DNA from 3 places in the Acidovorax facilis genome. Region 2 is predicted to be linked to each of the others. Evidence: predicted binding sites of a transcription regulator. Region 2 holds the regulator's gene; each other region holds the start of a gene.

Region 1 (3,271 bases), 1.9 Mb from region 2:
CTGATCCAGCAGCTGGTGCTGGGGCTCTTCAACGGCGGGTTCGACCACCCCACGCGGCAGTTGATGGTGTCCCTGCTGCTGCATACGCTGCAGCACACGCCCTGCCTGCCCACCCACCTGCCGATGCCTGCCAGCGAAGGGCTGCGGCGCGCGCTCGCGCTGTTGCTGCAGGCCCACCAGTGGCAGCTCTCGCTGCACGAACTCGCGGCCGAGGCCGCGATGTCCGACCGCACCTTCACCCGGCGCTTCACGGCGGAAGCGGGCCTGAGCTTTCGCGCCTGGCGCCAGCGTGCGCGCATCATTGCCTCGCTCGATCTGCTGGCCTCGGGCCGCCCGGTCAAGGGCATCGCACACGCCCTGCAGTTCGAGAGCCCCGCCGCGTATATCGCCTCGTTCCGCACGCTGCTGGGCTGCACACCGAACACCTTCCGCCAGGGACAGCGCGGCGACACGCACCCATAGCCCCCGTACAGGCAGACCCTGCCCTGGGGCGGCACTGGGTGCCGGGAGCCTCCTCTATCATTCGCAGTCCGCAGCCCTGGCGCTGCCCGACACACTCTCCGATCCGCCCCCACCTTCTTCCGATGCATCTCCTCATGTCCGCCTGGCCTGCCCTGGCCCTGCTGCTGCCCGCCCTGGTGCTGGTGTCGGCCATCTACTTCCTGGCCAAGGGCGACCGCAGGGCGTTTGCGCAGCTACTGGCCCTGCTGGCCTGCTGGGTCATCGGTGCGTTGCTGATGGAGTTCTTCATCTTCATGGCGGCACGCATGGCACGTTCGGGCAGCGCGGCCATGCCGGTGCTGGGCACGGGCACACGCCAGCTGCTGGAGACCATGGCCAGCCCGCGCTCCATCGCCGCACCACCGCTGTCGCTGGCCGCCATGGCGGCCTACAGCGTGCTGGCGGCGTACCTGTGGGTGCTGGTCACCTGGGGGCTGCACCTGCGCGGCAAGCCAGCGGGTGGCGCCCGCAAGAAGCCCGCCAAGGGCGCGCGCAAACCGGCACGCTCGTAACGCACCATAATTTTTGATGTTTTAAGGCCCTAGCGCTTATCCCGTATCATTTTTTAGCTATTTAATTTATAGCATTCAGGCACACTGCCTTGATGCAGGGCAAACCGCCGCGCGGAGTGCCCGCCCACAATGGCAAGCCCCACCCCACGGTTGCAGGGTGGATGCCGGGCTGCTTCGCCCGGTCTTCTTGCCATGACCTCCTCCTCACACAGCGACGTTCTCATCGTCGGCGCGGGCCCTGCGGGCCTGTCGCTGGCCATTTCCCTGGCGCAGGCCGGGTTCACCACCACCGTGGTCGAACAGCAGTCTGAGGCCACGCTGGCCCACCCCGCGCCCGATGGCCGCGAGATCGCGCTCACCCACCCCAGCGTGGCCACGCTACAGCGGCTAGGCACCTGGGCCGGCCTGGCGCCCCACGAGGTGGGCACCATCCGCGAAGCGCAGGTGCACGACGGCCCGCTGGGCCAGCGCAGCGCCCTGCAGCTGGGCACCCAGGGTACGGGGCTGGAGGCTCTGGGCTTCATCGTGCCCAACCACGCACTGCGCCGCACGGCCTATGCCGTGGCGGCACGCACACCGGGTGTCCGCATCGTGACCGGCGCCCAGGTGGTGCGCGTGGCCACGCAGTCCACCCATGCCGAGCTGGAGTACTTGCCCCAGGCTTCCGCCGTTGCCCCCAGCGATGGCCCTGCGCCATCGCCACAGCGTCTGCAGGCCCCGCTGCTGGTGGCGGCGGACAGTCGCTTCTCGGCCACGCGGCGGCAGCTGGGCATTGGCGCACGCATGACGGACTTTGGCCGCACCGTGATCGTTTGCCGCATGCGCCATGCCCAACCCCATGGCGGCGTGGCGCACGAGTGTTTTGGCTATGAACGCACGCTGGCGGTGCTGCCCTTGCCCAATGACCCCCAAGAGGGGCATGCGCTGTGCTCGGTGGTGGTCACGGCGGGCACTGCCGACGCAGGTGCGCTGATGGCCCAGAGCCCGCAGGCCTTCGCCGCTACGGTGCAGGCCCAGCTGGGCGACCGCCTGGGGCCTTTGCAGCTGGAGGGCGAACGCCACGCCTACCCGCTGGTGGCCGTGTATGCACAGCGTTTTGCAGACCACCGCTGCGCGCTGCTGGGCGACGCCGCTGTGGGCATGCACCCCGTGACGGCGCATGGCTACAACCTGGGTCTGGCCGGTGTGGAACGCCTGACAGCCGCCGTGGTGGCGGCCCGCAGCCAGGGCCACGACATCGGCAATGGCGAAGCCCTGGCCACCTATGCGCGGGCGCACCACCGCCACGCATGGCCGATGTACGAGGGCACCAATGCCATCGTGCGGCTGTATACCGACACGCGCCCCGTGCCGCGCCTGCTGCGGCAGCTGGTGCTGCAGGGCGCGCGGCGGCTGCCGCCGCTGCAGGCCGCCATCGTGGGGCAGCTGACGGGCAAGACGCCGGTGTGGGCGCAGCTGGCGCGCTCCTAGGAGCGTGCTGCCAAGCAGCCACCGGCGAGCAGCTTTACGCGCCGTCCACGCCGAGAGTCGCCATGCCATACAGCGGCGCCCCCAGCCACGGCCACCACAACGTTTCCAGCACCACACCCGGCCAGCCATAACACTCCGACACGCTCTGCTGGCGCAGCAGCGCCAGGCGCGGGTGTGCGGCGGCCAGCTCGTCCATGCTGCCCACGCCCCAGTGGAACTCCGCCCCCGTGGGTCCCACGCTGGCGTGCTGCGCCGCGCGGCCCACGGCACGGTGTGTCATGACATCAATCACCAGGCGCGAGCCTTCCGGCGCGCACTGCGCAAACTCGCGCAGCACGGCCTGCACCTGCGCGGGCTGCAGGTACATGAGCACCCCTTCGCAGACGATGAACACCGGCTGCACGCCCGCACCGTCGCCTTCCCCTTCCTCCTTAGGCAGCCCCAGCCGCTGCCACCAGCCAGGCTGCGTGATGTCCACCGTGGCATGGCGCGTGCGCGGGCAGCGCACCGGCAGCAGCTCGCGGCGCAGGTCCATGACCTCGGGCAGATCAGCATCGAGCCACTGGTTGGCGCCCGTATCGAGCCACTGAAAGTGGTGCGACAGGCCACAGCCCAGGCTCACGCCGCCAGCCTTCGGGTGCGCAAGGAAGAAACTGCGGCCCGCATCCTTGATGGCGCGCGTGCGCCACAGTACGTTGAGCACCGTGGGCAAGTCGTCCAGGCACGGTTCCACATCGGCACCCAGGCGCTCCACCAGGCTGGTGGCCACCACGTCGTTGCAGGCCAGC
Region 2 (3,271 bases):
TGCTCCATGGGCTCAAACAACAGCTCGCCTTGGCACATCAGGGCCATGATGACCGCGCGGCGCACGAGATCGTCGCGCGTCAGGGCCAACCCACGAACGACGGGCAGGCGCCCCTGATTCAGAAAATCGTAATACTCATCCAGGGTCTTGGCATTTTGGCTGTAGGTGGCTCCGACCCGGCCAATCGCAGACACCCCCAGGCCGATCAGGTCGCAATCAGGTTGCGTACTGTAGCCCTGGAAATTGCGGTGCAGACGCCCCTGGCGCTTGGCGACTGCCAATGCATCCTCAGGCAATGCAAAGTGGTCCATGCCCACATACACGTACCCTGCATCCATGAAGGCGTCCAGCGAGCGGGAGAGCATCGACACCTTGCCTGCAGCCGCTGGCAACTCGGCCGAAACAATACGGCGCTGAGGCTTGAAACGTTCTGGCAGATGGGCATACGCGTACAACGCGATACGGTCAGGCCGCAGCTGCGTAACCTGGGCCAGCGTGCGGTCAAACGACTCTGGCGTCTGACGAGGCAGGCCGTAGATCAAATCCACATTGATGGATTCAAAACCCAGCGAACGTGCGGACTCCACCAGCGAAAACACCTGCTCGGCAGGCTGTATGCGGTGAACGGCCTTTTGAACCTCGGGATCGAAATCCTGCACCCCAAAGCTCAGTCGGTTGAACCCCAGTTCCGCCAGAACTGCAAGGCGGTCCGCATTGACGGTGCGAGGGTCCACCTCAATCGAATACTCCCCGCCCGGCGCCAACGAAAAGCTGCGTTTGAGCATGCCCATCAGCTCCCGCAAGCCCTCGTCCGATAGAAAAGTGGGCGTGCCACCACCCAGGTGAAGCTGACTCACCACCTGCCCCGTGCCGCAGTGTGCTGTGTGCAAGTCAATCTCGCGGCTCAAATACCGCAAATACACCTCTGCCCGATCATGGTGTTTGGTGATGATCTTGTTGCATGCGCAGTAGTAACAAAGGGACTCGCAAAAGGGGATGTGCACGTACAAAGACAGCGGCAAGGCCTTCGTCATGGAGCCCAGCCTGCGCTGCTCCAAGGCAAGCGCGTAGTCGTCCTGCCCAAAGGCCTCGACGAAACGGTCAGCTGTTGGGTAAGAGGTATAACGGGGCCCTGGCACGTCGAAACGGCGCAGCAGCTCGGGCGAAACAGCGGTCATGGGCAAATTCCTTGCGTACACTTCGACTGTGCCGTAAGCTGCACTCCATGTCCTTGACCTGCATCAAGTGATGGGCCGGGACGAAGAGCGACAATTTGATGCACATCAGTCGCCCACCCGCACCCAAAGGCCCAGCCTGTTAGGCATATGGGGCGATATGCTCAAACCTTACCCAGCCTCTGTTCCTATGAACCCGCTCACCATCAAAGTCGCCTGCTCCAACTGCAACCTGCGCGAGCTGTGCATGCCGGTGGGGCTGAGCGAGGAACAGCTGCAACGCATTGACGAGGTCGTTGCCGTTCGCCGCAAGATCAAACGCGGTGGAACCCTTTTCCGCAACGGCGAATCCTTCACCTCGCTCTATGCCATTCGAACCGGCTTCTTCAAAACATGTGTAGCCACCGAAGACGGGCGTGACCAGGTCACGGGTTTTCAGATGGCAGGCGAGATCATCGGCCTTGATGGCATCGTGAATGACCACCACACCTGCGATGCAGTGGCCCTGGAAGACGCGGAAGTCTGCGTCATGCCGTTTGACCGCATCGAAGAGCTGTCCCGCGAAGTCACCGCCTTGCAGCACCATGTGCACAAGATCATGAGCCGCGAGATTGTCCGCGAGCATGGCGTGATGCTGCTCCTGGGCAGCATGCGCGCTGAGGAGCGCCTGGCCGCGTTCCTGCTCAACCTGGTTCAGCGCCTGCACGCCCGGGGGTTCTCGCAGTCCGAGCTCGTGCTGCGCATGACCCGCGAAGAGATCGGTAGCTACCTGGGCCTCAAGCTCGAAACCGTGAGCCGCACCTTCTCCAAGTTCGTGGAAGAAGGCATTGTCGAGGTCAAGCAGCGCCATGTGCGCATCCTGGAGACCGAGGCCCTCAAGCGCATCGTGAACAACCAGCAAGCCTGCCACTGAACCTGCTGTCGTCTGCCATCCTGGCAGTCTTTACCACATTGACCTTTGCCAATAGGTGGCACTACCGCTCAAGGGCACGATGATGTCTTGCGGCAGTCATCGGGACGCTCGCCTTCGGGAACCGGGCAACGGTTAAGTTCAAACGGTGACATGGCCAGCAGCGTGGTCAACGCGCTGGATGCCATCGTGATCATCCAGAACGCAAAAAAGGCCAGCGTGTACACGCCCTGCCGTGACAATGCCAACGGCTGCCCAAACCAGTGCAGGTCTTGCGGATCCACCATCGCAAAAACCAGCATTTCCATCACACCGGCCATCAAAAAAGCCGGCCAGGCAATCCACATCACGCGTTGCATCCACATTGGTTTGTCTCCTGGTAAGGCCGTGCAGGCATACTGCCCGGCCAGGTGGGTTCAGCGCGGCTGGTCCTGGACCGGGGTGGCAGCGTGGTTGCGGCCCTTCATGGCTGGCAACAGGCTTTTTTCTGGGGTGGCCAGTGTCTTGTTGATCTCGATGCCCTGGCGGTAATAATCTTCCGCGACCACAGGGTCGGGGCGCGATATCGCGAGCCACAGGGTCACAAACCCTGCAATGATCACGATCACGGGACCGGCGATGATCAGCCACACATGGCCAAACCTCCACCAGGGTGCAGCGGCAGAAGGGGCAGTGCCGAGGGCGGAACTGGATGGCATGGTGCTTACTCCTCAAAAATTATCTTGCTCAAAGCAAGACCCGCGAAGGTCTTGCACCGGGTCGCTCGCTGCGTTATCGCGGCACCAGAAACACGGATTTCTCGCTCACATGGGCGTCCGCGCCCAAGGCTTGCACATCGAACTGCACGGCATGTGATCCCGAAGGGGCTGATCCATACGGTATCTGCAGACGGACGGCCACCCACCGGGACTCCGCCGCACCGATGTCCACCTCGGCATCAGAAGCGACTTCCAGCCCTTCAAGGCCACGCACACTGATGCGATAGCGCTGGGGGCCTTCAGTGGCGTTCATGATCTGCAGGCGGTAGATGTTCTCCAGCTTTCCACCCGCCACGATGCGCGACAGCGCCGCCCGATCACGCACCACATCCACCTTCAAAGGCGTGCGTGTGACAAGGCTGGCCATCATGCCTACGCACAGGGCCACCAGAACCGCGCTGTATATCAGCACTCGTGGCCGCAGCACA
Region 3 (3,271 bases), 280 kb from region 2:
CAGGAACATGGTGCTGCCCACCTCGCCCGAGTTGAGCAGCACGGGGGCCATGAAGCTGAACACGCCGATCAACACCGCCATGCCGCCCAGCAGCTTGCGGCGGCCCAGGTGGTCCGACAGCCAGCCAGACACCATGATGGCCCCCGCTGCCAGGAAGGCGCCTACGATCTGCACGCCCAGAATCTGGGTCACCGGCTGGTCCGAATACAGCGTGATCCAAGACAGCGGGAACACCGTGACCAGGTGGAACAGCGCAAAGCTGGCCAGCGCGGCAAAAGCACCCAGTACCACATTGCTGCCTTCGTCACGTATCACACGGCTCACAGGCACGGGCTGCAGTTCACGCTCTTGCAGCAGCTCGGCGTATGACTGCCCCACCACCAGGCGCAGGCGGGCAAACAGGGCCACCACGTTCACGGCAAAGGCCACGAAGAAGGGATAGCGCCAGCCCCAGGCCAGAAATTCCTGCACGCTGAGGCTGCTGTACAGATAGGCAAACAGACCCGCCGCCAGCACAAACCCGACAGGCGCGCCCAATTGCCCGATCATGGCAAACCAGCCCCGCCGTTCCTTGGGCGCCGACATGGCCAGCAGCGACGGCAGGCCGTCCCACGAACCGCCGAGCGCCAGACCCTGGCCAATGCGCAGGATCAGCAGCGCCACCACGGCAGTCAGGCCCGCGTCCTTGTAGCCCGGCAAGAACGCCATCCCCACCGTGCACACGCCCAGCAGGAACAGTGCAATGGTCAGCTTGGTGCCCCGGCCCCAGCGCCGCTGGATGGCCATGGAAATGGCCGTGCCCACCGGGCGCACGACAAAAGCGACCGCCAGCAGCGCAAACGCCATCAGCGTGCCATCCAGGCGCGAGAGGAATGGAAAGAGGAAGGACGGGAAGACGAGAACGCAGGCGATCCCGAAAACGAAGAAGTCGAAATACTCGGACGAGCGTCCGATGATCACGCCCACAGCAATTTCGCTGGGGGTCACGTCTTCATGCGTATCAGCCCGCGAGAGAGAGGCGGGGCTTTCTTCAAAGCCGGCCGCAGGGTAAGTGGCAGAGGCGGGGCTGCTCATGAACAGGGCTCCTTGTCGTTGTTTGGATAAGACATTCTGGTTCTACACGCAAGTTTGATCTGGGACAAGTGCGGTTTCACTATGCCGTGTGCAGGACAACACCGCAGGGGCCGGAAATGCACCAAAGTGGGGCGCATTACTTTGACCTTGGACAAAATGTCCAATGTACAAAAAAGCTAGCGCTATTACATTCGACGGCACTTCGTTATCCGCGTTTACCCTTAAACGCCTTGGTTGCGCCTGTCACATGTCCAAACTACCTTTACCTCGCGTGCCTGTCTGGCTCGCCGCCATGGCCGCTCTGGGCAGCCTGGCTGGCTGCAGCAAGGCGGTCGTCCTCAACCCCGCCGGCGACATCGCGGCCCAGCAAGGCCACATGGTCATCCAGGCCACGCTGCTGATGCTGATCATCATCGTTCCGGTGATTGCCCTCACCCTGTGGTTTGCCTGGAAGTACCGCCAGAACAACACTGCCAACACCGAGGCCGACTACGATCCCGACTGGCACCACTCCACCACGCTGGAGCTGGTGATCTGGACCGTGCCGCTCTTGATCGTCATCGCCCTCGGCGCCCTGACCTGGATCGGCACCCACAAGCTCGACCCCTACCGCCCGCTGGACCGCATCTCGGCCAGCAAACCGCTGGACGCCCAATCCACCCCCATGGAAGTGCAGGTGGTTGCCATGGACTGGAAGTGGCTGTTCTTCTACCCCGAACTGGGCATTGCCACCGTGAATGAACTGGCTGCGCCGGTGGACCGCCCCATTCTGTTCAAGCTCACGGCCACGTCCACGATGAACGCGTTCTACGTGCCGGACCTGGCCGGGATGATCTACGCGATGCCCGGCATGCAGACCGAGCTGAACGCCGTGATCAACCAGCCCGGCGTGTACAAGGGCATGTCCTCGCACTACAGCGGCTCCGGCTTCTCGGGCATGACGTTCAAGTTCCATGGCCTGAGCCAGGGCGACTTTGAGCAGTGGGTGGCCAAGAACAAGTCCGAAGGCAAGCCCCTCACGCGCCAGGCCTACCTGGATCTGGTCAAGCCCAGCGAGCGCGACCCCGTGCAGCGTTTCGCCAGCGTGGAAGACGGCCTGTACGACAAGGTGCTGAACCGCTGCGTCGAGGACGGCAAGATGTGCATGCACCACATGATGTCCATCGACGAGCGCGGTGGCGAGGCCTTCATGAAGGCCCAGGGCCTGAACCTGCCCCAGGACGTCTGCACCGTGGACAACGCCGCCCAGGTGGTGGCAGCACTCGAAGCGCGCCACGCCACGGTCTACGACCGCACCCTCTCCCGCCAATGATCTGCGCATAAGAGACTGACGAACATGTCCACCTCACCCGTTGTAACCGAACCGCATTGGGCCCTGGGCCGAATCACCTGGGACTCCATACCGATGGCGCACGAGCCCATCGTGCTGTGGACCTTCATCGCCACCCTGCTCGGTGGCCTGGCCGTGATGGCCGCCATCACCAAATTCAAGCTCTGGGGCACGCTCTGGCGTGACTGGATCTGCAGCATTGACCACAAGCGCATCGGCATCATGTACATGATCCTGGGCCTGGTGATGCTGCTGCGCGGCTTTGCCGACGCCGTGATGATGCGCCTGCAGCAGGCCATGGCCTTTGGCGACAACATGGGCTACCTGCCACCGCACCACTACGACCAGATCTTCACCGCCCACGGCGTGATCATGATCTTCTTCGTGGCGATGCCGCTGGTCACGGGCCTGATGAACTACCTGGTGCCGCTGCAGATTGGCGCGCGCGACGTGTCCTTCCCGTTCCTGAACAACTTCAGCTTCTGGATGACCACCGCCGGTGCCGTTCTGGTGATGGTGTCGCTGTTCCTGGGCGAGTTCTCCACCGCGGGCTGGCTGGCGCTCTCCAACCTGGGGGCGCAAAACCCGGGCGTGGGGCTCGATTACTACATCTGGGCGCTGCAGATCGCGGGGGTCGGCACAACGCTGTCAGGCATCAACCTGATCGTGACCATCATCAAGATGCGCGCCCCCGGCATGAACCTGATGCGCATGCCCGTCTTCACCTGGACGGCCCTGTGCACCAACGCGCTCATCGTGGCGTCCTTCCCCGTGCTGACGGCTGCGCTGGTGCTGATGTCGCTCGACCGCTATGCGGGCACCAACTTCTTCACGAACGACTTGGGCGGCAACCCCATGCTGTACGTG

What was found. Region 2 encodes FNR, which switches genes on or off when oxygen is low (the NO sensors DNR and NnrR bind a similar motif). Its sites were predicted from a motif close to TTGATNNNNATCAA; they were not measured.
Region 1: the regulator FNR is predicted to act here: its motif matches at 1,103-1,116, upstream of ubiM (5-demethoxyubiquinol-8 5-hydroxylase UbiM).
Region 3: the regulator FNR is predicted to act here: its motif matches at 1,129-1,142, upstream of cyoA (ubiquinol oxidase subunit II).

What each region holds. Positions count from the first base shown of each region.
Region 1 is NZ_CP192460.1:4,492,990-4,496,260, forward strand. Features, by position in the region: gene ACQ4MJ_RS20590 (AraC family transcriptional regulator) at 1-462, shown strand, start outside; gene ACQ4MJ_RS20595 (hypothetical protein) at 597-1,013, shown strand; gene ubiM (5-demethoxyubiquinol-8 5-hydroxylase UbiM) at 1,206-2,483, shown strand; gene ACQ4MJ_RS20605 (class I SAM-dependent methyltransferase) at 2,518-3,271, opposite strand, start outside.
Region 2 is NZ_CP192460.1:2,582,789-2,586,059, forward strand. Features, by position in the region: gene hemN (oxygen-independent coproporphyrinogen III oxidase) at 1-1,178, opposite strand, end outside; gene fnr (fumarate/nitrate reduction transcriptional regulator Fnr) at 1,366-2,088, shown strand; gene ACQ4MJ_RS11690 (hypothetical protein) at 2,157-2,450, opposite strand; gene ACQ4MJ_RS11695 (FixH family protein) at 2,502-2,783, opposite strand; gene ccoG (cytochrome c oxidase accessory protein CcoG) at 2,857-3,271, opposite strand, start outside.
Region 3 is NZ_CP192460.1:2,861,599-2,864,869, forward strand. Features, by position in the region: gene ACQ4MJ_RS13120 (MFS transporter) at 1-1,074, opposite strand, end outside; gene cyoA (ubiquinol oxidase subunit II) at 1,322-2,386, shown strand; gene cyoB (cytochrome o ubiquinol oxidase subunit I) at 2,411-3,271, shown strand, end outside.